Regions from separate parts of the Allorhizobium sp. GW101-3B10 genome, predicted to be linked through region 2. Evidence: riboswitches for the same ligand, from Rfam matches in the RefSeq annotation. Region 2 holds a riboswitch; each other region holds the start of a gene.
The links. A riboswitch is a leader RNA that binds a small molecule or an ion and turns the genes downstream of it on or off. The one in region 2 is predicted to bind cobalamin.

Region 1 (10,600 bases), on a different contig from region 2:
CTCGTCGGCTTCGAGCCGCTGATCCTCGTGGCGGCTCTGGCCGACCAGGCCTGGCTGCTCTTCTTGCTGGCCTATGTGCTGTTCCTGTCCTGGCGCCTCCGGACGACCGGCCTGCTCGGCTTTGCCGCCCTGCTGGCGGCGCTGGCGCTTTCCGCCGGCGGTCTGCGGCTCGCCATGCTGCAGGGCGATTTCGACGTCGGTGAGAGGGCGATCCGGTTCGGGGCCATCGCCTTTCTCGGCCTTCTCGGCCTCGCCATCGCGCGCATCACCGTGCCGGTGACCAATCTGGTACTCGATCCGAGCGAGGCGACCTCGCCCTACCGCCCCCATCCAGGTCGCATCAACCTGGCGCCTGCTCTCGTCGGCCTCCTGCTGGTCGCCGAGGCAACGGGTCAATCCGATGCCTTGCGCGGCTATCTGATGATCGCCGCCGGCGCGGCCTTCCTCGATCGGGTCGCCGAAGGATTTGTCGGGCGGGAGGCATTCAGGGCCGAACTCGCGGGGCTCTGGCTGTCAAGCGCCCTTGCCGGCGCCGGGCTCGTGCTCGGCGGGCTGTCCCTGACCGGGCTGCCCCTGCCCTTCGTCGGCGCCCTACATCTCATGCTGATGAGTGGCCTTGGCATCGGCGTGCTCGCCGTGCTGTCGATCGCCGGCCTTCTCCACACGGGCCAGCCGCTCGTCTTCGCTCCGTCGACCCGCATCGCCATGCTCCTGATGCTGGGGGCTGTGCTCCTGCGTATCGCACCGGAATTCCTGCCCGGGCTCCCGCTCCCGGGCGGCCCGCATGGCCTTTCCGCGGTTTTCTGGGGTCTGTCCCTGGCGCTCTGGCTGAAGACCTATCTCCCCCTGCTCTGGTCGAGCGCAACCCTTGCTTCCGAAAGCTGCTGAGAATGTCCCATCGTGCCGCCAATCGTTTACCCTCAGTGATCGCCCATTTCTTCTCGGGTGGTTTCCGCCCCTTCTTCATCGCCGCGGCCCTGCATGCCGCGCTGATGATCGCGCTCTGGGTGCCGTGGTTCCTCGGTTTCATCCACGTGCCCACGGCGCTGTCGCCGGTCGCCTGGCACCAGCACGAGCTGCTGTTCGGTTTCGTGCCTGCCGTCATTGCCGGCTTCCTGCTCACCGCCGTGCCCAACTGGACCGGCCGAAAGGCATTTTCCGGCTGGCCGCTCGGGCTGCTGTTCGGGCTGTGGCTTGCGGGGCGCCTGGCGATCGCCAGCTCGGAGACGATCGGTCGTTATACCGCCTTGACCGTGGCCGGCGCCTTCCTTCCGGTGCTGGCAGGTCTGATCCTGAGAGAACTCGCCGCCGCCCGCAACAGCCGCAACTACAAGGTCGTCGCCGTCATCGGCGTACTTTTTGCCGCGCAGTTGGCCTTCTTCCACGAATTCGATCGCTACGGGCGCATCGATATGGCCGACCGGATGGCGATCGCCACGATCATTTTCCTGATCGCGCTCATCGGTGGCCGGATCATCCCGAGCTTTACCGGAAACTGGCTGCGCCAGAACAATCCGGGCCCGATCCCGCCGGGCTTCGAACGCTTCGACCTCGCCGTCATGGTGCTGTCCGGGCTGGCGCTTGCCGCCTGGCCCGTTTCCTCAGCCGTCCCTGTCCTTGCTCCTCTCGCCGGCCTGGCCTTGCTTGGCGCGGGGATCGCCCAATTCGTCCGGCAGCTCCGCTGGAGGCCGGAACGCACGCTGGCCGAGCCGCTGGTGACGATCCTGCACGTCGCCTTCTTCTTCGTTCCGCTGGGCTTCCTGCTGAGCGGCGCTGCCCTTCTGCTGGACGATGCGGGCCTGCGCACCGCCGGCATCCATGCCTGGACCTCGGGGGCGATCGGTGCCATGACGCTTGCCGTGATGACCCGGGCAACACGCGGCCATTCGGGTCAGGCGCTGCGCTCGCCCGCCACGACCACCTTCGGCATCTATGTCCCGATCGCGCTCGCCGCCGCGCTTCGCATCGGCGCAGCCCTCGCCCCGGAATTCACCATGATCCTTCTGCCGCTCGCAGGGCTCCTGTGGATCCTTGCCTTCCTCGGCTTCGTGGTCTTCTACGGCCCGCTTGTTGTGTGCAGGAAGATTGCGTAAGCCCAGCCGCCTAGGTCTGAGTTCTCATGAGGTTGTTCACTTCGGCGAAGGCCGTTCGGCCGTTGAGTGCCAAGTGTGGTCTTGATCGGTTGAACCCGTCAAGCCATCTGATGAGGTCGGCGTCGCGTGCTCGGACGACGGGTGCGAGCGGCCATAGGCCCATTCGCCCCGTTGGAAACAGACCGCAGAATTCGACGACGGCATCCTTCGAATGGCAGATGAAGGTGATGTCGCCCCAGTCGGCGACATCACTCAGGACGTCGACGAAACGAGCGCAGGTTGCCGCCGTGGCGCTATCGTCAGGCAGGCAATCAATGACCGCCCTGAGCGAAACGCCATGTTCCTCGGCCAGATGCTCCAGAATCCCGTCAGGCTTTGCCAGGATCGCATTCCTTATGGTTTCCGTCGCATCCGTTGTGTGTTGTGTCAGGTTCATGTCGAATCCTCTCCTTGTTGGGACGAGCGTCAGGCCGCTGCGCTTTCTGGCAGCACCCTTGCTTCGATGAAGTTGTGAAGTGCGGTGATAAGATTGGCGTAGCAGAAGCGTCCGGCGACGGTGAGATCGATCACCGGTCCCGATAGGGTCAGCAGCCCGGCGGAGGACCACCGCTCCAGTAATGGGCGCAGCTTCAGGCTCAACGCCTGCCCTGCCGTTTGATCAAGGGCCGGCAGGTCGTGCCTGCCTATCTCAGGTCCCCAATGACCAAATCACTCAGGGGGCGCAGGCTATCCGTCGAGGCAAGCATGCCGATAGGCTTTTGACCCGCCAGGACCGCTTCCGAAAACTCCGATAACTCCCCCGTAAGTCCGAAACTCAGATTGCCCAGCGTTCCACCAGCACCCGCGCCTTAAGCCAGGCAATCCGCCCCCTCCTTGATCATCCGGTTGTAGCGATTGCGCTCCAACGGCGTTCGTGCCCAGTGATTGTTGCTGACCTGCCGCCATGATCGCTCGTTCAGGAAATCGCTGCCGATGCGGTAATATCGTCCGAGGTCGGCAAGGCTGGGCGCGGTTGCAAGCTGCCACCCTGGATCGCGGTGAAGAGCGGCGTGCCGGGAATGAGGTTGAGACCATAGAGATCGATTCCGTCCGGCGCGATGGCTGCTGCGGTAGCGAGGTCACGTTGCCAGACATCGAGCGGCTGGCCGGGCAGGCCATACATTAGGTCGATCACAATCGCCGCGCCGTTATACCGCTTCAGCCGCTCAAGGAAGGTGATCGCTTCCTCCCGGCTCGCGCACCGCCCCTGACGGCGGCGAACCTCGGTGTCGAAGCTTTGTACGCCAATGGAGAAGCGGTTCGCCCCCGCCTCCAGGCACGCAACAACCTTCTCGTCGTCGAGATGACTTATCCGGCCCTCGACCGTTATCTCGCAGTCGGCAGCAACAGCAGATGGCGACGCAGGGTCAGCAACAGTCCTGACAATTCGGCCGCAGTCAGCGCACTCGGGGTGCCTCCACCGAGATAGATCGCCGTGATCTCCTCGCTCTTCGCCGCGGCATACTCCGCTTCGCGCTCGATGTCGCGGATCAGGAGCTCCACATATTCGCCCGCTGCACGTGATGTATAAGCATTGCGAAAGAAGCCGCAGAACAGACAGTGATTGGCACAGAAGGGTATGTGGACATAGGCGAGCCTGCCGCTTCGAGATTGCCTGCAACAGGATTTGCGAACATCTCCTGCCAACGTGACGACACCTTATCTGCTTCCACCCGCTTCCTGCCACGAAACGGCATTGCCGCCCTTCTCGCTGTGAATGCCCTCGACAGCGTGTCATCGGAGATGTGGGCAAAATACGGTGCGAAGTCTATTGCCATGAACCGATAGGCCCAGCTTGGCTGCCAGGAGGATAAGTGCATAAGTGCCTGTTGTGTTTATCGGCTCAATAAGTTGACTACTGCTCAAGATCAAACATGAATCATTTATCAACTCCCATCTCCTTATAGTCATTCTAATAAATGGATTTCGCCATCCCTGCGCGGCCGTCCAGTAGAATGATCATCAACGGTTCCCCGTAACAGGTGAACTAGCTAAACCGGCTGCCCCGCCTTTCACGGCTTCCACCAAAGGGAGATAGTCGTCGAAGGGATTTCCCGGGCAACGAATGTCGCGCTCGCGCACTGACCGTCGTCGATCCACACACTGCTGGTGCCGTCTGGTCGTTGCGACGTGTTTGCGACAGCGCAACGACCAGACGGGGAAACGCCTGCAAGCTCACCGATATGATCGAGCCTGAAGGCTCGATAGGTCCATGAATGAAGGAACGGCCATGACGGATATCGATTTCAGCCAGCCAGTCGGAAAGGTCGCAACGACCGTGCCAGGAGCAGCCGACCTGTTCCGTCGCCACGGGATTAGCTTCTGCTGCGGCGGCTCTGAACGGATCGACAAGGCCGCGGAAAAAGCCGGCCTTTCGCCAGACGTGCTACTGACGGAGTTGCAGACGCTAATGCTTGCCAGCCACCGGGAGGCTCCGGAGAGAACGGCGGAACTGATCGACCACCTGCGCAGCCGCTACCACGAAACACACCGCAGTGAACTGGCATGGCTGATTCCACTCGCACAGAAAGTCGAGCGTGTGCATAGCGCCCATCCTCAAGCCCCTGTCGGCCTCGCCAATCTCCTGGAGTGCATCCAGGCCGATCTCGAAGGCCACATGAGCCGGGAGGAGGCCATTCTATTCCCGTTGATGGAGCAGAACGACGAGGTCGTACTGGCCCACCCGATCGCGCAGATGCGCCATGAGCACGACGTGGAGGCACGGCATCTGGCCGCACTCGAACATGTCACCGGTGGCTTCACTTTGCCGGATGGTGCTTGCAACTCGTGGCGTGCCCTCTACACCAGCGCGAAGAAGTTTTCGGAAGACCTCGTTGAGCATATGCATCTGGAGAACAACGTGCTTTTCCCTCGCTTCGCCGGCTGACGCCGACCACGTCGTTCAAAGGAGAAAAACCGTGACGAGCAACGGCGAATACAAGCCCTCCGTCGGGGGGGCTGTTACGAACCGGGATGGACAGTCTGCGTCCATCTACTGGACGTATCCCCGATTGCCGAGCGAACGACCCGGACTGTAACTGGATGTGTGACGCCTACGAATGCATGGCAGCGTGCTGCGACAATGACATTGTCGGCTATGTTATGGACCGCTTTTCTACCATAGGTGACGCGCGACACGAAGGCCGCACCAAGGGTAACCACGGGCAAGCCTCCGCGTCAGGCTGATCTGTCGAATTGCGCCGACCAATTGTGTCCGTCACATGACCTAGATCGCCATCGCCCTCCCAGTGCACCGGTCGACACCATCGGCAATGAGGGAAAGCGCTTGCCAGTTTTTGACGCAAAGGCGGCGATTCGTATCAAGGGAAATAGCCCTCTGCTGGACTAACTGACTGAAGACGCGAGAGACTGTCTCACCTCTCAAGCCGAGCCAATCGCCGATCTCGGTCCGCGTGAGCGGGAGACTCAGCGTCCCGCATGAAACTGGGTCAACACCGAATTGCAGGGCGAGATCCATAAGGACCGTGGCGATTCTTTGAACGGCCGTCTTGCCGCACAAGAGCGCGACATGCCGGTGGGAACGATCAAGGTTTTCGACGAGAGATTCGTGAATCATGCGGGCGTGCTTGCGAAGGTTGAGCACCTCGTACCGGCATTCTATGCGCACTTCGGCTAAGCTAGGCCTACTGGGATGGACGAAGATACGGCCGGGACCATAGACGTCAACGACCTGCGCAATGCCGTTGGCCGTAAGCCGGCTATGCACAATGCATCCCTCGTGGATATGATAGACTGGTCCATCGGCGCGATCAGAAGCCGTGAGGATCGTGCCGATTGGGAAGATTTCCAATGCTGTCGCGGTTTTCCGCCGATTGTCCTCGATTGGCCGGGATACCACACGGCGTTCTGGGGATACCATCGAGTTCATCGTCGAAGACCTTCAGTGACAGCAAAGCCGCATTTGTTCCCAGGAAGCTGGAAACACCAGTCGGGCGAGTGGCGCCGATCTTCAAACATAGGAAGTGGACACGACGCCCGCTTCTTTGAGCCAGCGCAAGCACTCCCGAGTTTTCGCCGGAAAAGGTCATCTGCCGCCTGATTGAAGTCGCCTTTCAGATTGTCGGTCGGGAGTGCATGCCTTACGGAACCTGTTGCAACTAACGGAACCCGGTGAAATTCCGGGACGGTCCCGCCGCTGTAACCAGATACGTGTGTGAGGAGGCATTGGCCGCCACTGTCCGCTTGCCGGATGGGAAGGTGCCTGCACCCGGTCAAGCTGGAAGTCAGAAGACGCGTTGCCACATCCTGAAACCGCCCGATGGCAAAGGGCGGGGCGATTGCTCATGCGAGCTTCGGTGTCACGTGGAGGACCCGTATGTCTGACCTAAGCAGCCTTTCGACAAGGCAACAATCCCTTGCACCCATAAAAGACCTCTCAGCCCTGCGCCGAATACTGCAGGACCTGCCGCCCGGAAACGAACACGCAGCTGGCGCGGCCGCGGCGCGAGAGGAGATATTGACCAAGCCACCGGGAAGTCTCGGCAGGCTCGAAGAGGTCGTCGCGTGGCTGGCCTGCTGGCAAGGACGCTATCCCCCGGTCATGGATGATCCGCAAGTGTGCGTATTCGCGGGCAATCACGGCGTGGCGGAAACCGGTGTGTCGGCCTATCCTCCGATAGTCACCGAGCAGATGGTGCAGAACTTCGAGCGCGGCGGAGCGGCTATCAATCAGTTGAGTGCCGAGCTGGGCGCCAAGGTGACCGTCGTGCCGCTCGATCTGGCTCGCCCCGTCAACAACTTCCTAAATGCCCCTGCCATGACCGAGGGCGAGTTCCTCGATGCATTCCAGTCCGGGATGCATGCGGTTCGACCGGGCGCCAGCGTGCTTTGCCCCGGCGAGATGGGCATCGGCAACACGACTGCTGCCTCGGCCATATGCTTCGCCCTTCTGGGCGGCGACCCGGCGAACTGGTGCGGGCGAGGATCCGGGATCTCGATCGGAACGGTAGAGCGCAAGGTCGAAGTCGTCTCTAAGGCCGTTAGACTGCATGGAAACGCCATAAGCGATGGGCTCGACGCCTTGCGCTTCCTGGGCGGACGCGAAATCGCCGCGATGGCCGGATCGATTGTCGCGGCGCGCCTGCTTGCCATACCCGTCATGCTCGATGGTTTCATCTGCTCGGCAGCCGCCCTCGCGCTTCACTGCAGCGGACCAGGAAGCCTGGCGCACTGCATGGTCGGTCACAGCTCGATGGAGCCCGGGCATCGGCGGCTTCTCGCCCATCTCGGATTGCGGCCGCTTCTCGATCTTGATTTGCGATTGGGCGAAGGAACCGGGGCAGTCTTGGCCACTCTCTTGGCAAGAGCGGCGCTGAGATGCCACCTCGGCATGGCTACATTCACCGAAGCCGGCGTGCATAACGGCATCGAGCGGTAACAGAACCCCTGCGGGACGCGAGAGCAATCGGGTAGCCGTCTCGCGTCCCCGTTTCGGATCAGCGGTGCCGAGGTTCGGGGCCAGCACTTCCGAGAACCCGAGGTGCGCTCGGCGTCATGGCTCCCCCTCCGACGATTCCTATCTGCTCTTCCCCACATACCCTTATCGGTCGATCTGCAGGGAGACCGAGGCGAAGCCGCTTGCGGGATAGACCGCACGCAATGGCTCCGTGCCCGTCAGGAGCGAAAACGGCCTGATCCTGCTCAGCAGTTCATCGATCATCACTCTCAACTGCATTCTCGCCAGGGCAGCACCCGGACAAATGTGGATGCCCGCGCCGTAAAGCAGGTTTGGCCCCTGGTCGCGCATGGGGCAATACCGGTCAGCAGCCTCGAAGGCCCGGGCGTCGCGATTGGCCGAAGTCCAGATCACCGTTATCCGTTCGCCGGCTTCGATCCGACTCCCACCGATCATCACGGGCCGCAGTGCCGTTCGCCGATTCGAAACCAACGGCCCGTGCAAGCGCAGGATTTCCTCGATTGCCGGTGAAAGGCCCGATCGGTCGAGGCGCAGCCCGGTCTGGATCTCGGGGGTCTCGGCAAGAAAATGCACGATGATGCCGACGCAGGCCGCAATCGTACCCAGTTCCCCCACCGTCCAGTTGCGCAGGATGCTGACGATTTCGCCGTGATCGAGCCGCTTGCCGTCTACCGTCTGGCGGACGAGGCTGGTGGTGATGTCGTCCGGCGCGGCGTCGCCGGCCTCTTCTCGCCATTTGAGCTGGGAGCGGATATGCCCGTCGAATTCGAGGGCGATGGCTGCCATGGCATCGGTATCGCGCGCAAGCGTGGCTTGGCGATTCTTGCGCACCCATTGAAGCAATGGCTCATGCAGCGACGCGGGCCAGCCGAGAAAACCGCACTGGATTCCGACGGCATACGGCTCGGCGAGACAGGTCATCGCTTCGAAGGAGGGGGCAGTCCCGAGCGCCTCGAGAAGATCGCCGGCGACCCGTCGACATTCAGGCTCGAAGGTTTCGACCCGTTCCCGGGTGAAATAGGGATCGATCATCCGTCGATAGACTGTATGTTGTGGAGGATCCATGCCGTTGGGCACCGATGGGTGCCGTGAAACGACATTGCTGAACGTTTCGTGATCGGTGAGCACCTGCAGAATATCGGCATGGCGGAAAAGGGACCAACCAAGATAGTCGCTGTAGGCGACCGGACAGGTTTCGCGCATGTGATCATACGCACGGATCTGGTCGATCTGGACCTCAGCGCTGCGGGGATCCCAGTCAGGGCAGCGCTCGCCCGAAGATGCGTCCACGACCGATTTCTTTCCATTTGCCGATATCATATGCTTTGGTTTCCCTTCCACGGATCAGCAGCTACAATGCGGCAGTTGAGAGCGGGGTCTTTGTCTCCACGCAAAGAACTCAAATCCCCGTTTCTGCAAAACCGACTGTCAGATTGACCGGAGAGACGGAATTGCCCAGCCAGATAAGACAGTTTGCGATCGCTGAAGTTAGAATAGGTCGAGCGAAGCCCTTTGGACCGGGAACAGCACGGTCGGCGATTGACAAACACCCGGTCACGGTTCCACTTCTGGCAACAGCACTGGGTCTAGTGGGTGACGAACAGGCGGATCTTCGCCACCACGGCGGCGCCGACAAGGCAATCCATGCCTATAGCGCGGCGCACTATCCCCAATGGGTGCGGGACCTTCCGGATGCCGCGGATCAATTCCGAACCGGCGGCTTCGGAGAAAACCTGGTGGTCGACGGCGCGACCGAGGCCGACCTATGTCTGGGAGATCGGTGGCGAGTTGGACAAGCACTGCTGGAAGTCTCCCAAGGCAGGCAGCCCTGCTGGAAGCTGAATATCCGCTTTGCGGTGCGCGACATGGCGCGTCGGGTGCAGGCAACCGGCCGCTCCGGTTGGTATTTCCGCGTGATAGAACCGGGCCAGATCAAAGCGCACGACCATGCTTCACTTGAGGAACGTTCCGCGCCCGACTGGCCTCTGACGCGGGTCAACGATTTATTCTACAAGGACAAGCTCAATCGCCCGGCCCTGGCCGCCTTCGCGGCCCTTTCCGGCCTCCCGGATAGCTGGCGCAATCTGGCAGAGCGCCGTCTGCAAAACGGTGAGGTGGAAGACTGGGGTTCCCGCCTGAATGGGCCGAAGGAAGCGATCTCCTGAACTCGAGAGACATGTTCCGAGAGGCGCATCGGTCTAGCGGTCACGGGCGAAGGAAGCTTACAGCGCAGGTGGCGCGAGTACCGTCGATGAAGCGGGGTGACGTGCGGGACCACCGTTTCCGCGGAACTGGCCCTATTGGTAACCAACACCCATCACGTAGTCCTGAAGCAATTTTTCCTCATGTTCAACGTCCTCAAGGAGAGACTGAAGCACGTCTCGCGCATTGGCCACGCCTATCGGCGCCAAGCGGTCATCCACGATCGGGACGTTCTTCAGACCACGCTTCCTGATCGCAAACCATACATCACTCAGAACGTCGTTCGATCGGCAAGACACGATCTCCGTCGACATCACCCTTGAGGCCGGCATCGAGCAACTGCATCCCGTGCAATGGCTGATGCGGTTGACAATGTCTGTCTTTGTAATGACGCCGATCGCCTTTCCGCCGTCATCGCAGACGACAACGAGATTGCAGCCAGGACTGCTCAGCAATTTTGCCGCGTCCATCAGCAATGCGTCTTCGGCCACGGTGGCGAGCCGTTCCCGCGCCACTCCAAGTATGTCCTCTACTCTCAAGACACCCTCCTTTCCGATAGCTTCCGCTTCTCCCTCAGGAAGCTCACGATATGGCCGGTTTATCCTTCCCTATCCCCGGGCGAAGCGCATCAGCAGATCGACCTGGAGGAAAAGAAGGATGAATGCAGTGTTCAGGCTCCAGGCCACGGTGAGCCACCTGACCATGGTGGCCCAGAAGGGAGACGCGTTGTCCGCGCAGCGCCAGATGGCGACGAGAATCCCCGGCGTATAGAGCGCAAAGGCAAGGATAACGGCTTGCTGAACCCAGATTTGGTCCAGGTACAGGGCAA
Region 2 (10,600 bases):
CCCCATGACATTCGACAATCTCATCGCCGGCGAATGGGTTGGCGGCAACGCCACCGAAAACCGCAATCCCTCCGACACCAATGACGCGGTCGGCCTTTATGCGCAGGGCACCCCCGACGACATGCGCGCCGCGATTTCGGCGGCAAAGGCCGCCTTTCCGACCTGGTCGCGCTCTGGCATCCTCGAGCGTCACGCGATCCTGAGAAAGACGAGCGATGAAATTCTTAGCCGCAAGGAAGAACTCGGCACACTGCTCGCCCGCGAGGAAGGCAAGACCCTGCCCGAGGCGATCGGCGAAACGATCCGCGCCGCCCAGATCTTCGACTTCTTCGCCGGCGAATGCCTGCGGCTCGCCGGCGAGAGCCTGCCGTCGGTCCGTCCGGGCATCGGCGTCGAGATCACGCGCGAGCCGATCGGCCCGATCGGCCTCATCACCCCGTGGAACTTCCCGATCGCCATCCCGGCCTGGAAGATCGCCCCGGCCCTTTGCTACGGCAACACGGTCGTCTTGAAGCCGGCAGAACTGGTTCCCGGCTGTGCATGGGCGCTCGCCGACATCCTGCATCGCGCCGGTCTGCCGAAGGGCGTCTTCAATCTCGTCATGGGCAAAGGCTCGGTCATCGGCCAGGTCATGCTCGACAGTCCGGACCTCGCCGGCATCAGCTTCACCGGTTCGGTCGGAACCGGCAAGCGCGTGGCGCTTGCCTCGATCGAACACGGCCGCAAGTACCAGCTGGAAATGGGCGGCAAGAACCCCTTCGTCATCCTCGACGACGCGGACCTGTCGATTGCCGTAGAGGCCTCGCTCAATTCCTGCTTCTTCTCCACCGGCCAGCGCTGCACCGCTTCCTCGCGCCTGATCGTCACCGAGGGCATCCACGACCGCTTCGTCGCAGCGCTGATCGATCGCCTGAAGACCGTCAACGTCGACAATGCGCTGAAGGCGGGCACCCATATCGGCCCGGTCGTCGACGAGCGCCAGTTGATGCAGGACATCGACTATATTGACATCGGTCGTTCGGAAGGGGCCAAGTTGGCCTTCGGCGGCGAACGCCTCAACCGCGAGACGCCCGGCTTCTATCTGCAGCCTGCGCTATTCACCGAGGCCAGCAACCAGATGCGCATTTCGCGTGAGGAAATCTTTGGCCCGGTCGCCTCGCTCATTCGCGTCAAGGACTATGAGGAAGCCCTCAGTGTCGCCAACGACACGCCGTTCGGTCTGTCGTCGGGCATTGCCACGACGAGCCTGAAGCACGCGACGCATTTCCGTCGCAACGCGGAGGCCGGCATGGTCATGGTCAATCTTCCGACCGCCGGTGTCGACTTCCACGTGCCTTTCGGTGGGCGCAAGGGATCGTCCTTCGGTCCGCGGGAACAGGGACGCTATGCGGCCGAGTTCTTCACCACCGTCAAGACGCAGTACACCTTGGCCTGACCTCGGAACCGGTTCCGCCGCCGCCTGCGGCGGAGGCCCCGACCGTCCGAATGTGAAACGGGCCGGCCTGCCGGCCCGTGGCGTTTCATCCTTTGGTGATCAGGATGAGGACGACGAACATCAGCGGCACGGCCGTCAAGGCCGGAATGATGATCGCGGGGTAGCCGAACGCAAGGATGGCGAGCAGCCAGACGAGCAGCAGATTGAGGATGAAGAGGACCTTCGCCGTGGTCGAGCCACTGACGGCCTCCTTCAGCATCCAGCCGAACACCGGCACATGATAGATCATTCGCGCAATCATCGCTTCATCCCTTCCGGGCCCAGGCCCATTCTTGATATTTGTCACACCTATCGACCGTCGGCGGTCGCCACAATGCGGCAAAATGACGTTTGCCAAGTGGCGGGCACGGCTCGAGGAGCCCTGGCCTTGCATCTTCACCGAAGAAACGTGTCCTCCCCGCCGTTCCATCCGGCAAAACGAATGGCGCTTCTGGACAGGCGGCGCGGCGTGATCCTATTAGTGTGATTGTGATGGTTCCGCCGAACCGAGCGGAGAGGCGGACGAAGAGGGAATACGGTGAGGACTACCCATCAGGGGCCGAAACCGTGGCTGCCCCCGCAACTGTAAGCGGCGAGCGACGTCCACAATGCCATTGGCCGGAAACGGCTGATAAGGCGGACCGAGCCAAGACCCGCAAGCCAGGAGACCTGCCATCACATGCGCCGCGAAGCGGCATCCACTTGAAGAACCGCGCGGTGGGCGCGGACGAAAGGAATGAAAAATGCACATTGAAGTGGGAATCATCGATCCGGCGCGTATCGCCCTGGCGAACGCAGCCGCTCTCGCCCTCGTCGCCGCACAACTCCCGGCAATCGTCAAGAACCCGCTGGTCGTGCCGAAGGCAATCCTGGCCGCCGTCGGCTTTTCCGCCATGATGCAGATCTGGCACCTGCCCGTCGGCCCTTCCGAACTACATCTGATCGGCGCCACGACCATCTACATGCTGTTCGGCTTTGCGCCCGCCATGCTCGGCTTTGCCCTTGGCCTCGTGCTACAGGCTTTCCTGTTCGAGCCGGGCGACATCCCGCATCTCGGCGTCAACGCACTGTCCCTGATGATTCCGATGGTCGCCGCTCACTATAGCTTCGGCCGCCGCCTGTTCGACGCGAATCTTCGTGACCGCTTCAGCCTCGGCAAGGTCCTGCGCATCGACGCCGTCTACTATGCCGGCGTTTCCGCCATGGTCGGTTTCTGGCTGATGATCTCGAACGACAGCTTTGCCGTCGCCGACTGGGCAACCTGGGTCGCCGCCTACTTGCCGGTCTTCGTCGCAGAAGCCGTGATTACGTTCTCCGCGGTATCGCTAATCAAGGGTCTTCGCGCGAACGGTCTCGTCTCGCGCATGACCGAAGTGAACCGCCTGACCTTCGCCTGATGGCGCAGGAGCCGGTTCGACAAGAATGACGACATGAAGCGCGTGGCCCGGGTCACGCGCTTTTTTCTTTGAAAAATGGGCCGGCTTGCGCTACCGGCCTTACAGAAGCCGCCCGCGCTCGAATTCCGGCCGGCTGGAAACCACGGTCCGGCTGGCACTTCCGCCGTTTCGACCCGCTGATCAAAGGGTAACGCCGTTGCGCATTCTCTCCGAAGCACACTTTCCCGAACTGCCGAACTACTATCGCGGCAAGGTGCGCGAGAACTACGACCTGCCCGACGGCAGCCGCATCATCATCTCGACCGACCGCCTAAGCGCGTTCGACCGGATCCTCACCTGCATTCCCTACAAGGGACAGGTGCTGACCCAGACCGCACGCTACTGGTTCGAGCAAACCGCGGACATCTGCCCCAATCACGTGATCGCCTATCCCGATCCGAACGTGGTGGTGGGCAAGCGGCTCGACATCCTGCCGGTGGAGATCGTCGTGCGCGGCTATCTCGCCGGCACCACCGGCACTTCGGTCCTGACGCTCTACAAGAAGGGCGAGCGCGCCATGTATGGCATCACCGTGCCGGACGGCCTGCGCGACAACCAGATCCTGCCGCAGCCGATCATCACGCCCACGAGCAAGGCCTTCGATGGCGGCCATGACGAGCCGCTGAGCGCCGAGCAGATCGTATCGGAAGGCCTGCTGACGCAGAAGCAGTGGGACACGGTCTCCGCCTATGCCCTGGCGCTGTTCGCCCGCGGCCAGGAGATCGCAGCGCGGCGCGGCCTGATCCTGGTCGACACCAAATACGAGTTCGGCACCGATGCCGACGGCAACATCCTGCTCGCCGACGAAATCCACACCCCGGACAGCAGCCGCTACTGGATCGCCGACAGCTATCAACAGAGCTTTGAGAAGGGCGAGCGTCCGGCGAGCTTCGACAAAGATTTCGTCCGGTCCTGGGTCGCTGAGCGCTGCGACCCCTACAAGGACGAGATCCCGGAAATCCCCGTCGAACTGGTCGAGGAAACCTCCAAGGTCTATATAAAGGCCTACGAGACCATCACCGGGCTTCAGTTTGTGCCGGATGACCGTTGCGAGACTCCACGCGACCGCGTCCGCATGAACCTTGCCCCATACTTCCCCGGGAGCTGATACTGTGTCCATCGCGCGTGAGACGGCAAGACCAGCCGGTGCCGAGGCCGTGTGCGGCGGCAGCGTGGCTTTACCGGCACGCCGTACCCGCCGGCCGGCCGAGGAAACGCGCGAGGACATCCTCAACACCGCTGAACATCTGTTCCGTACCCGCGGTTACGGAAGCGTGGCGATCGCCGACATTGCAGCGGCGCTTGGCATGTCGCCGGCGAATGTGTTCAAGCACTTCCACACGAAGACCAGCCTGGTCGATGCCATCTCCTCGCGCCATATCGAAAACATGATCGCCCGCCTGGGCTGTCTCGATACGGCTAGAAGGGCGCCCGGGCGTCTGCTGGATTTCGTCAAGCAGCTGATGGAAAGCCACCTCGGCGACCTCGAGCGTAACCCTCACCTTTTTGAAATGGTCCTGCTGACCGCCAAGGACGACCTCCAGTGTGGCCATCGCTATCGGGATATGCTCGTGGACGAGCTGTCGTCCATTGTCGAAGATGGCATTGCCGAGGGCGTGTACACGGTCACGGAAAGCCGCAAGGCTGCAAATTCGGCCTTTTTGGCCCTCGCCTGCGTTCTTCACCCTGTCATGATTGCGAACGAAAAGGCTGACATATTGGCAACACGCTGCGAAGATGTTGTCTCGCTGATCAATGCCGCACTGCAAAGCCCCCTTGCAAAGTGACGATAGTATCAATACGTCACTTGGAAATTGATACCAAGCATTTTGTTCCATTGCCCCAGTGCGTGTTCGGTCGACCGATTAACAAATGTCAATTTCGATGACGGACCGTCATGCTTTAGCGCTTCACTGCCCTGCCCCAATGATGACCCGGAAAAGACGATGAAAAGACACCTCAAGCTGACCACGGCCCTTTTGGCACTCTCCGCCGCTCTCGCAGGCTGTAACGATGCAGCGACCGAGAGCAAGGCGCCCACCGGAGCTGGTGCCGAACGCCCTCCGTCACCGGTCAGTGTCGTCATCATGAAGAAGGGGGAACAGCCGCTCACCACCCTGCTTCCGGGTCGCGCCGCAGCCTTCCAGGTCGCCGAGATCCGCCCGCGCGTCAGCGGCATCATCAAGGAAATCGCCTTCAAGGAAGGCGGCGAGGTGAAGGCAGGCGACCTGCTTTACAAGATTGAGGACGATACCTACCGCGCCCAGGTGGCGCAGGCGGAAGCCAGCCTCTCCAAGGCCGAAGCGGGCGTTCCGAGCGCCGAGGCAAATCTTGCGCGCTACGAACGTCTGGTCGGCAGCGGTGCCACCCAGATCGAATTCGAAAACGCCAAGGTCACGCTGCTCCAGGCCAAGGCCGACGTGGCGGAAGCCAAGGCGTCGCTGAACTCCGCGCAGATCAACCTCGACCTCACCAGCATCGAAGCGCCGTTCGACGGCGTCACCAGCGCCTCGAATTTCTCAATCGGCAACGTCGTGACAGCCAATCAGACCGATGCGCTGACGACACTGCGTCGCCTCGATCCGATCTATATCGAACTGACGGAATCGAGCGCCAACCTGCTGCGTCTCAAGCAATCGATCGCCGCCGGCCGGTTGAACGAAGGCAAGAGCGACGGCACCGCCGACATCCACCTGACTCTGGAGGACGGCATTGAATATCCACATGTGGGCAAGCTCGACATGTCGGATATGGCGGTCAGCGAGACGACCGGCACCTATTCGATCCGGGCCGTTTTCGACAACCCCGACGACATGATTCTGCCCGGCATGTATGTCCGCGCCAGCGTGACTGTCGGCAAGGAGAACGGCTATCTGATTCCCCAGCGCGCCGCCACGCGCGACGCCCGGGGTGAACTGACCGCCAAGTTCGTCAACGCCCAGAACACCGTGGAAACCCGCACCTTCTCCGAAAGTGTCGTTTCCGGCAACAATTGGCTGGTCACCGAAGGCATCAACGACGGCGACAAGCTGATCGTCGACGGCTTTCAGTGGATCGGCGACGGCGCCCCGGTAGCCCCGGTGGAAGCAACTGTCGATGCAAAGGGCCTGGTCGTCGAGGCGCCCAAGGCGCCGGAAGCAACCCCGGCCGCAAAGCCGTGATTTTGCGGCTCAGCAAGCAGCATACAGGCGCTAAGGGGTAACCAATGGCCAAGTTTTTCATTCGCCGTCCAATCTTTGCCTGGGTGATCGCAATCGTGATCATGCTGGGTGGAGCTCTGGCGATCTCATCGCTCTCCATTTCTCAATATCCGGAGATCGCGCCGACCACCGTGCGCATTTCCGCAACCTACAACGGTGCCAGCGCCGAGACGGTCGAGAAGTCGGTCACATCGATCATCGAAGACGGCATGACCGGCCTCGACGACCTGACCTATATGACCTCCTCCTCGAGCACAGGTCAGGCGTCGGTAACGTTGACATTCGGCAACAGCATCGAGCCGGACATTGCCCAGGTGCAGGTGCAGAACAAGCTGCAGTTGGTTCAGTCTCAGCTTCCCGACGTCGTGCAGTCGGCCGGTATCTCGGTAACCCGCTCCACCTCGAGCATCCTGCTCGTGGGTGCTCTGGTATCGACGGATTCGAACCGCAGCCCCGTGGAACTCGGCGACATCTTCTCCTCGAAGATCGAAGATCAGATCAAGCGCCTGGAAGGCGTCGGCAGCATCGAGGTCTTCGGCACGGGCTACGCCATGCGCGTGTGGCTCGACCCCTTCAAGCTCAACAAGTTCCAACTGACCCCGACCGACGTCACCTCGGCCATCAAGGCTCAGAACACGCAGGTTTCGGTCGGCTCGATCGGCGGGCAGCCGGTCGCGGAGGGGCAGCAGATCGACGTCACCGTTACCGCCCAGAGCCAGCTCACCAGCGTTTCGGATTTCGAATCCATCATCCTGAAGGTCGAGACTGACGGCGCGACCGTTCGACTGAGCGACGTCGCCCGCATCGAGATCGGCCAGGAAAGCTATTCCACGAATACCCGCTCCAATCGCAAGCCCGCGACCGGCTTCGCAGTGAACCTCGCAACCGGCGCAAACGCGCTGGATACGGCGGAGCGCGTCAAGACTGCGCTTTCGGCGATTGCTCCGGCACTGCCCGAAAACGTCATCATCACCTATCCGTATGACACCACCCCCTTCGTCCAGCTCTCGATCGAGAAGGTGGTCCACACGCTGATCGAAGCCATCGTGCTTGTCTTCTTCGTGCTGTTGATTTTCCTGCAGAACCTGCGCGCCACCTTCATTCCGATGATCGCGGTTCCCGTCGTGCTGCTCGGAACCTTCGGCATCCTGGCGGTGACCGGCTACTCGATCAACACGCTCACCATGTTCGCCATGGTTCTCGCCATCGGCCTGCTCGTCGACGACGCCATCGTCGTGGTGGAGAACGTTGAGCGCATCATGTCGGAGGAAGGCCTCTCGCCACTTGAGGCGACCGAGAAGTCGATGGGCGAAATCACCGGCGCCATCGTCGGCATCGCTCTGGTTCTCACGGCTGTGTTCATCCCCATGGCCTTCTTCGGAGGCTCGACCGGGATCATCTATCGCCAGTTCTCGGTCACTATCGTCTCGGCCATGCTGCTCTCAGCCATCGTCGCCATCGTGCTCACTCCGGCGCTCTGCGCCACGATGCTGAAGCCGATCGACCACACCAAGGAGCGTCGCGGACCGGGCGCTTGGTTCAACCGCAACTTCGACCGGACGACGGGCGGTTATGTCTCCAGCATCGGCTATCTTCTGAAGCGTCCGTTGCGCGTCATGATGATGTTCGTGGTCGTGATTGTCGGTTGCGCCTGGATCTTCTGGCGCCTGCCAAGCTCCTTCCTGCCCCAGGAAGACCAGGGCGTGCTGATGACGATCGTCCAGCTGCCAAACGGCGCGACCACGGCGCGCACCGAGGAAGTCCTCAAGAAGATCGAGGACTACTACCTTGAGAAGGAAAAGGACGCGATTCAGGACGTCTTCTCCGTGTCCGGTTTCAGCTTCGTCGGGCAGGGCCAGAATTATGCGCTGGTCTTCGCCAAGCTCAAGGACTTCGACGAACGCACGGCGCCGGAAATGGCCGCCTCTGCGATTGTCCAGCGTGCGATGGGCTACTTCTTTACCCTGCGCGATGCCATGGTCTTCCCGCTTCAGCCGCCGGCAATTCCGGGTCTGGGCAACTCCAGCGGCTTTTCCATGTACCTTGTCGACAGCGGCAACACCGGCACCGATGCGCTGACCGCGGCCTCGAAGCAACTGATCGGACAGGGCAGCGCGAATGCCAAGGTCAGTTCGCTCAGGTCCAACAGTCCGGATGCCGAAAGCCAGCTCAAGATCCTGCTCGATCAAGAGAAGATGGGCGCCATGGGGCTCGACCTCGCAACGGTCAACTCCATGCTGTCGACCATCTTCGCCGGCCTCGACGTGAACGACTTCACGCTCAACAACGAGCTGAAGCCGGTCTACGTCCAAGGCGACGCTCCGTACCGGATGCAGCCGGACGACCTCGGTCACTGGTATGCGCGCAATACGGCGGGCGAAATGGTGCCCTTCTCGGCGTTCAGCCAGGTGTCGTGGGTCGGTGGACCACCCACTCTGGCGCGCTTCAACGGCATCAGCGCCATTTCATTGGAAGGCGCTGCGGGTCCCGGCGTCAGCTCCGGTGATGCGATGGACGAGATGGAAAGGATGACTGCAAGCCTTGACGGTGGTTACACCGTCGCTTGGCAGGGTATCTCCTATCAGGAGCGTCTGTCTGGCTCCCAGGCTCCCTTGCTCTACGGCCTCGCCGTGCTGATCGTCTTTCTCTGCCTCGCCGCCCTCTACGAAAGCTGGTCGATCCCGTTCTCGGTCATCATGGCGGTGCCGGTCGGCGTACTCGGCGCGCTCGCAGCGGCCTATTTCTTCGGCCAGGCGAACGACGTCTACTTCAAGGTCGGCCTGCTGACCACGATCGGGCTTGCCGCAAAGAACGCCATCCTGATTGTGGAATTCGCCAGAGACCGCATGGATCGCGGCGTAGGTCTGATGGATGCGACGCTGGAAGCAGCGCGCCTGCGCCTGCGGCCGATCATCATGACCTCGCTTGCCTTCATCCTCGGCGTCGTCCCCTTGGCCGTCGCCACCGGTGCAGGCTCGGCGGCGCAGAACTCGATCGGTATCGGCGTGCTCGGCGGCATGCTGGCCGCGACCCTGCTAGGCATTTTCTTCGTGCCGTCCTTCTTTGTCATTGTGCGCAGGCTTACAACCCGTACAAAAATCGAAGAGGCCCTGTCATGACATTCGATGAGTTGATAAGCTAAAAATGATCTGCGCCGCGATTAGCGAATCACGGCGCGGTTGAGGCACGGGGCGCGCGGCGACAGGTGATGACAACCTTGACCGATGCGTTCGACACCCTGAATGCAATCTAGGATAAGACGATGGTATCCATTCGCGTAGCCGCCCCCCTCATATTGTTGCTGCTGTCCAGCTGTGTAACCGGCCCGGACCATACGCCGCCCCAGACCCCGTTGCCGGAAAAATTCGCCGAAGGCGGAAAGAAGAGCAATGGCGAGGTCGCCATGGCCGCCTGGTGGACCGCCTTCAACGACAAGCGTCTCAATGGTCTGGTCGAACAGGGCCTCAACCAGAATCTCGACGTCCTGCAGGCGCTCGAGCGCATCACTGCTGCGGAAGCGAATGTCGTCGTGGCCGGCGCCGGCGGCCTTCCCTCGTTGAACGTGTCGGGCGACGAAACTGTCTCGAAGTCCAAGGGCACCGGCGACTATGGCACCCGCACCACGGATACGACCTCCACGGCGAGCGGCGGCGTAAGCGTGTCCTGGCTTCTGGACCTCTTCGGCCAGTATCGCCGCGCCAAGGAAGGCGCCACGGCCTCGCTCGATGCGGCCTATGCCAGCGCCGATGTCGCCAAGCTGTCCTATCTTTCCGACCTGGTGACCTCCTATATCAACGCGCGCTACTATCAGGAGCGCATCGCGATCGCCCGCAAGAACCTCGCTTCGCGGCGCGAGACCCTGGATCTGACCAAACTGCAGCTCGAAGCAGGCGCGGCTTCGCGTCTCGACGTCGTGCAGTCGGAAGGTCTGGTCAACTCGACGCTGGCCGACCTTCCGGGCCTCGAAACGAGCTTCCGCCAGTCGGCCCATCACATCGCCACGCTGCTCGGCCTGCCCGCCTCTTCGCTGATCGCCGACCTGCAGAAGGGTGCGCCTCAGCCCCTCGCCCGCCGGAGCATCAATGCCGGCGTACCGGCCGACCTCATTCGGAACCGCCCGGATATTCGCAAGGCCGAGCGCGAACTCGCGGCAGCCGTCGCCGAGATCGGTGTCGCCGAGGCACAGCTCTATCCGTCGATCACGCTCGGCGGTTCGATTTCGCCCCAGTGGATCTCGACCAAGTCGCTCGCCGGCAGCCTGACCTCCTGGTCGTTCGGCCCGAGCCTGACCCTGCCGATCTTCGATGGCGGCCGCCTGAAGGCCAATGTCAACATCGCCGAGTCCTCGGCTCGCGAGGCATATCTCGCCTGGAAGGCTTCCGTGCTCAACGCGGTCGAGGAGGTCGAGAATGCGCTCGCCGCCGTCAACCGCGACAGCCAGACCGTCAGCGCGCTGACCGCGACCGTCCGCTCCTACGAGGAAGCCCTGG
Region 3 (10,600 bases), 3.6 Mb from region 2:
CCGGCGCCGCGGCGCTCGCCTGCCTCAACCTTCTCGTCATCCTCGGCGCAAAGCGCGAAAACATCTGGGTGCACGACATCGAGGGCCTGGTCTATCTCGGCCGCGAAGTGCTGATGGACCAGTGGAAATCCGTCTATGCCCAGGACAGCGCCAATCGCACGCTCGCCGAATCGATCGACGGCGCCGACGTCTTCCTCGGCCTGTCGGCCGCAGGCGTGCTGAAGCCGGAACTGCTGGTGAAGATGGCGGAAAAGCCGCTGATCATGGCGCTCGCCAACCCGACGCCGGAAATCATGCCGGATCTTGCCCGCGCGGCGCGCCCCGACGCGATGATCTGCACCGGCCGCTCCGACTTCCCCAACCAGGTCAACAACGTCCTGTGCTTTCCCTACATCTTCCGCGGCGCGCTCGACTGCGGCGCGACGACGATCAACGAGGAAATGAAGATGGCCGCGGTGCGCGCCATCGCAGCCCTTGCCCGCGAGGAAGTCTCCGAGGTCGCCGCCCGCGCCTATTCCGGCGAATCCCCGACCTTCGGTCCGAACTATCTCATTCCCTCGCCGTTCGACCCGCGTCTGATCCTGCGCATCGCGCCGGCCGTCGCCAAGGCCGCCGAGGAGAGCGGCGTGGCACGCCGTCCGATCACCGACTACGATGTCTATTTCGACCAGCTGAACCGCTTCGTCTTCCGCTCCGGCTTCGTCATGAAGCCGATCTTCGCGGCAGCGAAGAAGGCATCGAGCAAGCGCGTCATCTTCGCCGAGGGTGAGGACGAGCGCGTGCTGCGCGCCGCCCAGGTCCTGCTCGAGGAAAGCAGCGGCAAGCCGATCCTGATCGGCCGTCCGCAGATCATCGAGAGCCGCCTGCAGCGCTTCGGTCTTCGCATCCGTCCGGGCGTCGATTTCGATCTGGTGAACCCCGAGGACGATCCGCGCTACCGTGAATATGTCGAGGACTATTTCGCCCTGGTCGGCCGGGCCGGCATCAATCCGGAGGCCGCCCGCACGATCGTGCGCACCAACAATACGGTGATCGGCGCGCTGGCCGTGCGCCGTGGCGATGCGGACGCCCTGATCTGCGGCGTCGAAGGCCGATTCGACCGCCACCTGCGCGATGTCGGCCAGATCATCGGCAAGAAGCCGGGTGTGCGGGCCTTTTCGGGCCTCAGCCTGCTGATCTCCCAGCGCGGCGCCATCTTCTTCACCGACACCTTCGTCACCTATAATCCCTCCGCCGCCGAGATCGCCGAAATGACGATCCTCGCCGCCCAGGAGATCCGCCGTTTCGGCATCACGCCCAGGGCCGCCCTCGTGTCGCATTCGAACTTCGGCTCGCGCGATTCCGAAAGTGCCCGCAAGATGCGCGAGGCGCTGCAACTCATCCGCGCCCAGGCGCCGGAGCTCGAGGTCGACGGCGAGATGCAGGGTGGTTCGGCCCTGTCGGAAGCCCTGCGCAAGCGGGCCATGCCCGACGGCACGCTGACCGGCGAAGCCAATCTCCTGGTTTTCCCCAACCTCGATGCCGCCAATATCTCCCTCGGCATCGTTCGCACCATGATGGACGCGCTGCATGTCGGGCCGATCCTGCTTGGTGCCGCCCTGCCCGCCCACGTCCTGTCGACTTCGGTCACCTCACGCGGCGTCGTCAACATGGCCGCCCTTGCCGTCGTGGAAGCCGCGCAGCCCGACTGACGCGGGCCTGCGCCAATCCCGGAACATCCGGTATACCCCGCCATCGCCGGTGACGGGGCCTTCGGCTGGGTAAGCTCGTCATCCAAATTACCCGCTGGACATCATGGCCTCCGGCGAACACTCTTGACCCATATTTATTGCAGGGTTTCAGGAATGACGAACCAGGGCGGCTACTTCGACCTGCTGGACTGGCTGCACGATCAGAAGGTCGTGCGTCCGCTCCCGTTCTTGAGGCAGATGCAGACCACCTTCGGCATCACCCACATCTTCTATATCGACGCCATGTGCACGCCGGCAGGCGTCAAGGCGCATCGCCTGTGCCACACCTTCGGTGCTGCGGGGGTCCATGCCGTCAGGGCGCTCGGCCCCAGCGTCTTCGAGCCGCCGCTCCGCCTGGCTTTGGCGGCGATCCGGCCGCTCGACTGGAACGTGCTGACACCAGGCACGCCGGCCCGCGACGGCCTCGACCGGGTGGCCGAGCGCCTCGGCATCACGCCCTGCGGCGTAGCCTATCCGCTCCTCTCGCGCGAGGGCCGCCAGGCCATGCTCGCCGTCCATATCGATGCCGAAGCCTGCGACTGGCACAGGTTCCGCCGGTTGCATGACCGCGACCTGCAGGCGCTCGCCATCGAGTTTCATGCCACGCTCCTCCAGGGCAGCGAGCCCGGCGTGGGCGGCGGCGGCGAGACCAAACCCCGGCTGACGCGACGCGAGCGCCAGGCCCTCTACTGGGCCGCGGCAGGAAAAAGCTACTGGGAGACCGCGGTGATCCTGGGAATCACAGAGCGCACGGTCCGCTATTTCATGTCCAATGCGCGCCGCAAGCTCAATGTCGTGTCCAACACCCAGGCGGTCGCCGAAGCCGCCTGGCGCGGCCTGCTGCCGGGGCCGGACCTGCACTGACCACCTCCGCCATTTGGGGCGCACAAGCATAATCCGCAATTGCAATTTCGCGACCTGTCGCTACCGACAGTTTCATTTCATATGTAATTTGCCATCTTTCAGTCGCCTGGACAAACAAGGGAGACTGGAATGATCAGGATCATCAATGGCGCCAATCGCAACGAATATCCCGAGGAAATCGCCGCCATGCACCGGCTGCGCAAGCGGGTTTTCCACGATCTTCTGAAATGGGACGTAACCGTCAGGGACGACTGGGAAGTGGACCACTATGACGATGCCAACCCCATCTACGTCATGTCCTATTCGCCGGAGGGCCTGCTGCGCGGCTCCCTGCGGCTGCTGCCGACACTCGGCCCCAACATGCTCGACGACACCTTCCCGATCCTGCTCGGAGGGCGGCCGGAGATCCGCAGCGCCGAGATCTGGGAATCGAGCCGCTTCTGCATCGAGCCGGAAATCTCGCAGGACCGCGCCTCGAACCAGGTGACGATTGCAGCCGCCGAACTGATGTGCGGCGTCGGCGAGATCGGTCTTGCCTCCGGGCTCAGCCACATCGTCACCGTGACGGACGTCTTCCTCGAGCGGATGTTCCGGCGCATGGGTTGCCCGGGCGAACGCATCGCCGAACCGCACAAGATCGGCTCGGTCCACGCCGTCGCCGTCGCATGGGAGGTGACGCCCGACCTGCTGGCACGGATGAAGGCGGTCGCCGAAATCGACGGACCCTTGCTGGTCGAACCTCTGTCGATCGAACAGCCCCGCGCCGCCTGACACTTCTTCCGAAAAGGCAAAGCGCCGCGATCCCGCGGCGCTTTGCGTTAACACAGATTTGTGTTCCTGTTTGGCGCTTTGTCCCTCGCAAACTAAGGTGAAAATGCCTATAGGCTCACCAGTAATCCGTACAAGGACCGACGCCGACCGGGGACGCGACTTGCACCATCGCAGACATCGATTGCTCCTGACGCTTGCCGTCGTGTTTGCCTGCCAGCCGCTTGCTGCGCAGGCGTCGGTCGTGTGCGAAAGCCTGCGGCTGCGGCTCGCATCCCAGCCGGAAGTGATTGCCGACACGAGCGAGATGCGCCGCTATGCGAGCGCCATCGCCCGGCAGAACCTGGAAATCCGCAAGGTCCGCTACGACATGCGGCGTCTGCGCTGCGACGGAGCGGTCGTCGAATACCGGGCTGACGGCACCAGCCAGTGCGGCGAGCTCTCCACCGCCTTGACCCGCATGGAAAGCAACAAGCAGATGCTCGCCGGCAAGCGCGACGCGCTGCGCCAGGAAGGCACCGGCGCCAATCAGACGCGCCAACGTCTTCTGGAGGCACTCGAGGCCAATGGCTGCAACACGGACCAGCCGGGTCCGACGGACATGCCGATGGCGCCGCCCCGAACGCTCGGCCGGCCGCTCGAAACCACGGAGCCGATGAGCGAGGCGAGCCGCGCGGGCCGATTCCAGACGTTCACCGGGCACGGCAGCCTCAGAACGCTGTGTGTGCGAACCTGCGACGGCGCCTTTTTCCCGATCTCGTCGAACACCTCGCCGCTCAATTTCCGGCGTGACGCGCAGATCTGCGAACAGATGTGTCCGGAGACCGAGACGGAGCTCTTCTACCATTCGATGCGCACCGAGGAGAGCGCCGACATGGTGTCGGCCGAGACCGGCCAGCCCTACCGGATGCTGCCGACCGCCTTCGCCTACCTGAACCGATCGCGCGGCGACAATCCGTCCTGCGGCTGCGACCTCGCCGGCTACTATCGCCGGATGCAGGGCCAGTCGGCGCAGGGCAATGCCGGCGGCAACAACAAGGCAGTCATCGAAATCGGCCGCTCGGCCGAGGCGACCGCGAAAGCCGATGGCCTGCCCGCGCGGTCCACTCCCGCAATGCCGCAGGATCGGGCCTATGACCCGCAATCTGCCGCCGTGCGCCAGGTCGGCCCCACCTTCCTGCCGTCCGCAACCAGCGACATCGATCTGCGCAATCCGGCGCTGCCGGGTCCCCAGCCGCTTCAGCAATAGCAGCGCCGCCGGCCGCAAGGACCGGCCGCCGCCTCCCCGCCAGCCGAACGCAAACGGCCGGGCGAGAGCCCGGCCCTCTGACGTTTCCCTGGAAAATCGGTTCGATCACGCGGCGTGCGGCCGCGCCGGGCGGATGCGCTGCGGTTCCCGTTGACTGCCACAAGATACGACCAAAAGCCTAGGTCGCTTCGGGCGGCCGGAGATTTCCCCAGACCTCGTCGAAGACGAGTTCATCGATCGGCAGCCTCTGCCGCCAGCCCTTCAGCGCCAGTTCCGGCTGGTCGTAGAGCCGGTCGACATAGCCGACACAGAACCAGCCGATCACTTCCACATGGGCCGGAATGCCGAGCACGGCGCGCACATCGTCCTGATGAAAGATGCTCACCCAACCTACGCCTACCCCCTCGGCCCGCGCGGCAAGCCAGAGGTTCTGCACGGCGCACACGGTCGAATAGCTGTCCATGCGGGGATTGTGGGTGCGCCCCAGCACCACGGGTCCGCCGCGGGTCGGATCGCAGGTGACGCAGATGCCGAGCGGCGCCTTGCGGATGCCTTCGAGTTTCAGCCGCATATAGGTCTCGCGCTGCTCGCCGTCGAACAGGGCCGCGGCTTCCTCATTGGCCCTGGCGAAGGCCCGCCACACCGCCTCGCGGCGCGCGGCGTCCCGTACCAGGAGAAAATTCCACGGCTGCATGAAGCCGACCGAGGGCGCGCTGTGGGCGGCGTCCAGCAGGCGCGCGATCAGGTCTTCGGGCAGAGGATCGGGCAGGAACTGGTCCCGCACGTCGCGGCGGGTCCGGATCGCCCGGTAGACGGCCTCGCGCTCTTCCACGGAAAAGGCGCCGGCCCGGACGAGATGGTCGTTCGGTTCGTCGTGCATCGTCATATCCCCAACAATGCGTCCGACCGCCTGCTGTCCTCGCAGGCTAAGCCTATCTTGCCAGGCCGGTCTTCTGACTGGGCTTCGTCTGCATCGCGCCGACCTTCCCGGCCCGAAGGGCCAGTGGCTCGAACCGCCTCCGGTTCGTTGGCGCGAGGCATCCACCTCACAGCGTTGGGCACGTGCCGGAATTCCACCGGCTTCCCGATTCTCCCGCCCCGACGAGGGCAGGCACCTGACCGGAGAATGTCTACAGCATCGCCGCCCGAAGGCAAGACGGCTTGCTCGTCTCTGCCTAAACGACCGCCGGGAAATACCGGACATAAGCGAATTCGTTGCCATCGGGCGACCAGCACGGGACGTTGATCGTGCCCTGCCCGCCGAACAGTTCGAACAATGTCTCCGGATTGCTCCCGTCCGGATCGATCAGCCGCAGCCGCACGTCGAGATCGCGCGGATGGTCGAAGACGTCCGGGTCGTAGGACAAGAGCAGGACCTTGTCGCCCTTCGGCGACGGATGCGGGAACCAGTCGCCGAATGCGCTATCGGTGACCCGCTCCGCGGCGCCACCCTCGGCCGGCACGCGCCAGATCTGCATCCGCCCCGAGCGGCTGGAATTGAAATAGATCCATCGGCCGTCCGCCGAATAATCCGGTCCGTCATTGCGCCCTTCGCCGAAGGTCAGCCGGGTCTCCTCTCCGCCATCGACGGAGATCGTGTAGATGTCGAAGACATCGTTGCGAATGCCGCAGTAGGAGAGCGTGCGGCCGTCCGGCGACCAGCCGTGCCAGTAGGACGGCAGGTTACGCGTCACCTGGCGCGGCGTGCCGCCCCCGGCCGGCAGGATGTAGATGCACGACTTGCCGTGCTCCACCTTGTCCGACACGACGAGCCATCGGCCGTCGGGCGAGATCCCATGGTCGTTGTTGCAGGCGGTGGCAAAACCGGTATCGATCTGCACCGGCGCGGCACTGCCGTCTGCCGGCAGGCGATAGAGCAATCCCTCGCCATTGATGATGAGGGATGCGCCGTCGGGGCTCCAGTTGGGCGCCTCGACCAGTCGCTCCGTCTGCCATACGACGCGCCGGGCGCCACTGCGAATATTGAAGATCTCCACGGAACTCCGCATCGCTCGCTCCCTGGAAGTTCCGGCAACCGCCTCTGTCAGCGGTCGCGGAAACGATTGGTGATCGGATAGCGCCGGTCGCGGCCGAAATTCTTGCGGGTGATCTTCACCCCCGGCGCCGACTGGCGGCGCTTGTACTCGGCGAGATAGAGCAGGTGCTCGACGCGGTGCACGGTCGCGATCTCATGGCCGCGCGCGACGATCTCGTCGACGGACATTTCCTTCTCGACCAGGCATTCGAGGATGTCGTCCAGCACCGGATAGGGCGGCAGCGAATCCTGGTCCGTCTGGTTGGGCCGAAGCTCGGCCGACGGCGCCTTGGAGAGGATGTTGGCCGGGATGACCTCGCCCGACGGGCCGAGTGCGCCCGGTGGCACATGCTTGTTGCGCCACGCGGCGAGCGCATAGACCTGCATCTTGTAGAGGTCCTTGATCGGATTGAAGCCACCGTTCATGTCGCCGTAGAGCGTCGCATAACCGACCGACATTTCCGACTTGTTGCCGGTCGTCACCACCATCGAACCGAACTTGTTGGAGATCGCCATCAGGATGGTGCCGCGGGCACGGCTCTGCAGGTTCTCTTCCGTAATGCCGCTCTCGGTGCCCTCGAACATGTCGGAAAGCGCGGAGAGGAAGCCGTCGACCGGCTCGCCTATCGGTACCGTGTCGTAGTGGCAACCGAGAGCCTTGGCACAGGCGGCAGCGTCAGTGAGCGATTCCTTCGAGGTATAGCGATAGGGCAGCATGATGGCGCGCACCCGCTCCTCGCCCAGCGCATCCACGGCGATCGCCGCGCAGATGGCCGAATCAATGCCACCCGAGAGGCCGAGCACGACGCTCTTGAAACCGTTCTTGTTCACATAGTCGCGGAAGCCCAGCACGCAGGCGCGATAGTCGGCCTCTTCCTTTTCCGGAATGCGCGACATCGGCCCCTCGCCGCAGCGCCAGCCGTCCGCGGCCCGTTTCCAGGTGGTGACCGACAGGGTGGATTCGAACTGGCTCATCTGGAAGGCCAGCGTCTTGTCGGCATTGAAGCCGAAGCTCGCGCCGTCGAACACCAGTTCGTCCTGGCCGCCCAGCTGGTTGGCGTAGATCAGCGGCAGGCCGCTCTCGATCACCTGTTTCAGCGCCACCTGGTGGCGGATGTCGACCTTCTCGCGGAAGTAGGGCGATCCGTTCGGCACCAGCAGGATCTCGGCACCGGATTCGGCCAGCGTCTCGCACACGCCGAGATCGCCCCAGATGTCTTCGCAGATCGGAATGCCGAGGCGGATACCGCGGAAATTGACCGGCCCCGGCATCTCGCCGGCGCTGAACACGCGTTTCTCGTCGAACTCGCCGTAGTTCGGCAGATCGATCTTGTCTCGCGTGGCAATCATCTTGCCGCCGTCCAGCACCGCGACCGAATTGTAGCGGCCCTTCTCATCCTCGCGCGGAAAGCCGATCACCACGCCCGGCCCGCCATCCGCGGTATCGGCGGCAAGCTGCTCCACCGCCGTGCGGCACGCCTTCAGGAAGGCCGACTTCAGCACCAGATCCTCCGGCGGATAGCCGGAAATGAAAAGCTCGGTGAGGAGCAGCAGATCGGCGCCCTGGGATGCGGCTTCGGCGCGCGCGTCCCGGGCCTTGGCAAGATTGCCGGCGACGTCGCCGACAGTCGGATCGAGCTGCGCAATGGCAATGCGGAGGGTGTCGGATCGGGTCTGAATATCGCTCATGACCCTCGTTTAGCGCGTGCCGCTCGCCTCCGCAATGTCGGCGTGCGAAAGGGGCGTGCCGCGCTGCAACAAACGGTGTTGAAAATCGCAGGAACAAGGCACCGCACGGCTTGGTTCATCTAGCGTTCATGACGACTATGTGACAGCTATGTGAAACTTCTGTTAAGCTTCTTGTCGATTGCTGGAGAGCGCGTTGGCTGAGATTATCTCCGAGCCTGGAATGTCCATTGCGGGCGCAAACGTCGCCCTTCAGGGTGAAAATGGCACACGTTCACAACAGCGCGCCCGCGCGTTCCGCGCCGCGGCAAGACTCGTCAATTCGCTGGTGCTGGCGCTTCTGACGATCATCGTCACCGAATGGCTGGCGCGCGGCACGCTGATCGACGTCTCCGACTACCTTCTGTCCACGGCCCGTCCCGGCATGGTCGCGGTGCTGGCGCTCTTCCTGCTCTTCATCGCCGCCGACGCGCTGTTCGGCCGGGCCTACCAGTCGGCGCTGATCCTCGTGCCGCTGGCGATCCTGCCGGCCTTCCTGTCGATGCAGAAGCAGCAGTACCTCTCCGATCCGCTCTATCCGAGCGACATGCTGTTCGGCCGCCAGATCGGCGAACTCGTGCCCGTGATGTTCGCCGCCCGGCCCTTCGCCGCGATCGGCCTGGTCCTTGGTGTGCTCGCCCTGCTCGCGCTGCTCGGCTATCTGCTCGTGCTCGGACGCCGCCACTTTCCGCAGCTCTCGGCGCCGTCGAAGCTTTTCCGGCTCCTCGTCTCCCTGCCCCTGATCGGCGGCTTCCTGTCGCTCATGGATCCCAACTCGTTCTCCTATGTCCGCGACCGGCTGAACATCGTGCCGATGATGTGGGACCAGCAGGAGAACTATCGCCACAACGGCTTCCTGCTCGCCTTCGCCTTCAACGTGCCGATGGCCAATGTCCAGGCGCCGGGCGGCTATGGCCCTGACGTGATCGCCGACATCGCGCCGGAGCGGCTGCCTTCGACCTTCTTCGGCGGCCGCAACGCCGACGTGATCATGGTCATGAGCGAGTCGCTGTGGGATCCGACACGCCTCAACAACGCCGCGCTCTCGCCCGATCCGATGCCGACCATGCGCGCCAATTCCTCGGGCAACCTGTTCTCGCCGGAGTTCGGCGGAATGACGGCCAATGTCGAATTCGAGGCACTGACCGGCTTCTCCAACGCCTTCCTGCCCTATGGCAGCATTCCCTATCAGCAGTATGTGCGCCGGCCCCTGCCCTCGCTCGCCACCTTCTTCGCCTCGAAGGGCTATACGACGCGCGCCTTCCACCCGTTCCAGAGCTGGTTCTGGAACCGGGCCAATGTCTACCAGTCGCTCGGCTTCCAGTCCTTCATGTCGGAAGAGAACATGCCCGTCATGGACAAGCGCGGCCTGTTCACCTCGGACGACGCACTGACGAAGGAGATCATCCGTTCGGCCGACCAGACCAAGGAACCGTTCTTCTTCTTCGCCGTCACCCTCCAGGGCCATGGACCCTACGAGAAGAACCGCTATGCGAAGAACACCATCAACGTGCAGTCTGCAGCGCTTGCGCCGGAAAACCGCGACAGCCTGGCGACCTATGCCCAGGGCGTGCGCGAAGCCGACAGCAGCCTCAAGGCACTGATGGACTGGGCCAAGAAGCGCCGCCGCGAGACGATCATCGTGCTTTTCGGCGACCACCTGCCGCCGCTCGGCAATGTCTATACCGAGACCGGCTACATGCCGGACGTCGTCGCCACCCGCAAGGCCTCCGTCGGCGTGATGAAGCGCGAGCATGAGACGCCGCTGGTGGTCTGGTCGTCGAAGCGCGGCGTGCAGAAGGACCTGGGCTCGATCAGCCCGTCGCAACTGCCCTATTACGTGGTGCGCCTCGCCGGCTACCGGCACGCCTTCTACACCGGCGTTCTCGGCCGGCTGCACGAACGCTATGCCGTCGTGGACCGGCACCAGCTGATCGAGCGCAACGACCGGCCCCACCCCGACTGGGCGACCTCCGGTGCGCCGATCGATCCGCTGATCCGCGACTACCGCTATCTCCAGCACGACCAGATGTTCGGCGAGGGCTTTGGCACGGAGCGCTTCTTCCCCGAGCAGGCGGAGCGCATGGAGGCACCGGCCAGCTGAGGCGTCGGCGGTTGCAGGACAACCGACCGCAATACCTCCGGTGACCGATCTCCGTTCCCCGCCTTGCGTCGATGACGTAAACCGGCCATTGACACAAAACGGATAAGAAATTTGTCTAGCCAGCA

Region 1: it holds a riboswitch for cobalamin, as region 2 does, so the genes downstream of both, cobT (nicotinate-nucleotide--dimethylbenzimidazole phosphoribosyltransferase) here and AC07Y0_RS24115 (energy-coupling factor ABC transporter permease) in region 2, are expected to answer to the same signal.
Region 3: it holds a riboswitch for cobalamin, as region 2 does, so the genes downstream of both, bluB (5,6-dimethylbenzimidazole synthase) here and AC07Y0_RS24115 (energy-coupling factor ABC transporter permease) in region 2, are expected to answer to the same signal.

The regions. Positions count from the first base shown of each region.
Region 1 covers NZ_JBWKZR010000002.1:151,243-161,842, reverse strand. The annotation lists gene AC07Y0_RS25025 (NnrS family protein) at 1-888, shown strand, start outside; gene AC07Y0_RS25020 (NnrS family protein) at 891-2,093, shown strand; gene AC07Y0_RS25015 (hypothetical protein) at 2,104-2,529, opposite strand; gene AC07Y0_RS25010 (hypothetical protein) at 2,559-2,732, opposite strand; gene AC07Y0_RS25005 (radical SAM protein) at 3,049-3,444, opposite strand; gene AC07Y0_RS25000 (radical SAM protein) at 3,459-3,779, opposite strand; gene ric (iron-sulfur cluster repair di-iron protein) at 4,363-5,019, shown strand; gene AC07Y0_RS24990 (helix-turn-helix domain-containing protein) at 5,359-5,610, opposite strand; gene AC07Y0_RS24985 (hypothetical protein) at 5,593-5,769, shown strand; gene AC07Y0_RS24980 (hypothetical protein) at 5,903-6,181, opposite strand; cobalamin riboswitch at 6,256-6,385, shown strand; gene cobT (nicotinate-nucleotide--dimethylbenzimidazole phosphoribosyltransferase) at 6,469-7,530, shown strand; gene AC07Y0_RS24970 (cytochrome P450) at 7,693-8,859, opposite strand; gene AC07Y0_RS24965 (MOSC domain-containing protein) at 9,033-9,734, shown strand; gene AC07Y0_RS24960 (CBS domain-containing protein) at 9,867-10,310, opposite strand; gene AC07Y0_RS24955 (hypothetical protein) at 10,380-10,600, opposite strand, start outside.
Region 2 covers NZ_JBWKZR010000001.1:4,944,459-4,955,058, reverse strand. The annotation lists gene AC07Y0_RS24125 (aldehyde dehydrogenase family protein) at 5-1,435, shown strand; gene AC07Y0_RS24120 (hypothetical protein) at 1,521-1,736, opposite strand; cobalamin riboswitch at 1,951-2,165, shown strand; gene AC07Y0_RS24115 (energy-coupling factor ABC transporter permease) at 2,218-2,871, shown strand; gene AC07Y0_RS24110 (phosphoribosylaminoimidazolesuccinocarboxamide synthase) at 3,068-4,018, shown strand; gene AC07Y0_RS24105 (TetR family transcriptional regulator) at 4,083-4,697, shown strand; gene AC07Y0_RS24100 (efflux RND transporter periplasmic adaptor subunit) at 4,857-6,071, shown strand; gene AC07Y0_RS24095 (efflux RND transporter permease subunit) at 6,116-9,229, shown strand; gene AC07Y0_RS24090 (efflux transporter outer membrane subunit) at 9,373-10,600, shown strand, end outside.
Region 3 covers NZ_JBWKZR010000001.1:1,352,226-1,362,825, reverse strand. The annotation lists gene AC07Y0_RS06495 (NADP-dependent malic enzyme) at 1-1,691, shown strand, start outside; gene AC07Y0_RS06490 (helix-turn-helix transcriptional regulator) at 1,845-2,594, shown strand; gene AC07Y0_RS06485 (acyl-homoserine-lactone synthase) at 2,724-3,365, shown strand; gene AC07Y0_RS06480 (DUF2865 domain-containing protein) at 3,526-4,611, shown strand; gene bluB (5,6-dimethylbenzimidazole synthase) at 4,790-5,491, opposite strand; cobalamin riboswitch at 5,538-5,745, opposite strand; gene AC07Y0_RS06470 (TolB family protein) at 5,787-6,620, opposite strand; gene AC07Y0_RS06465 (NAD+ synthase) at 6,656-8,335, opposite strand; gene AC07Y0_RS06460 (LTA synthase family protein) at 8,556-10,475, shown strand.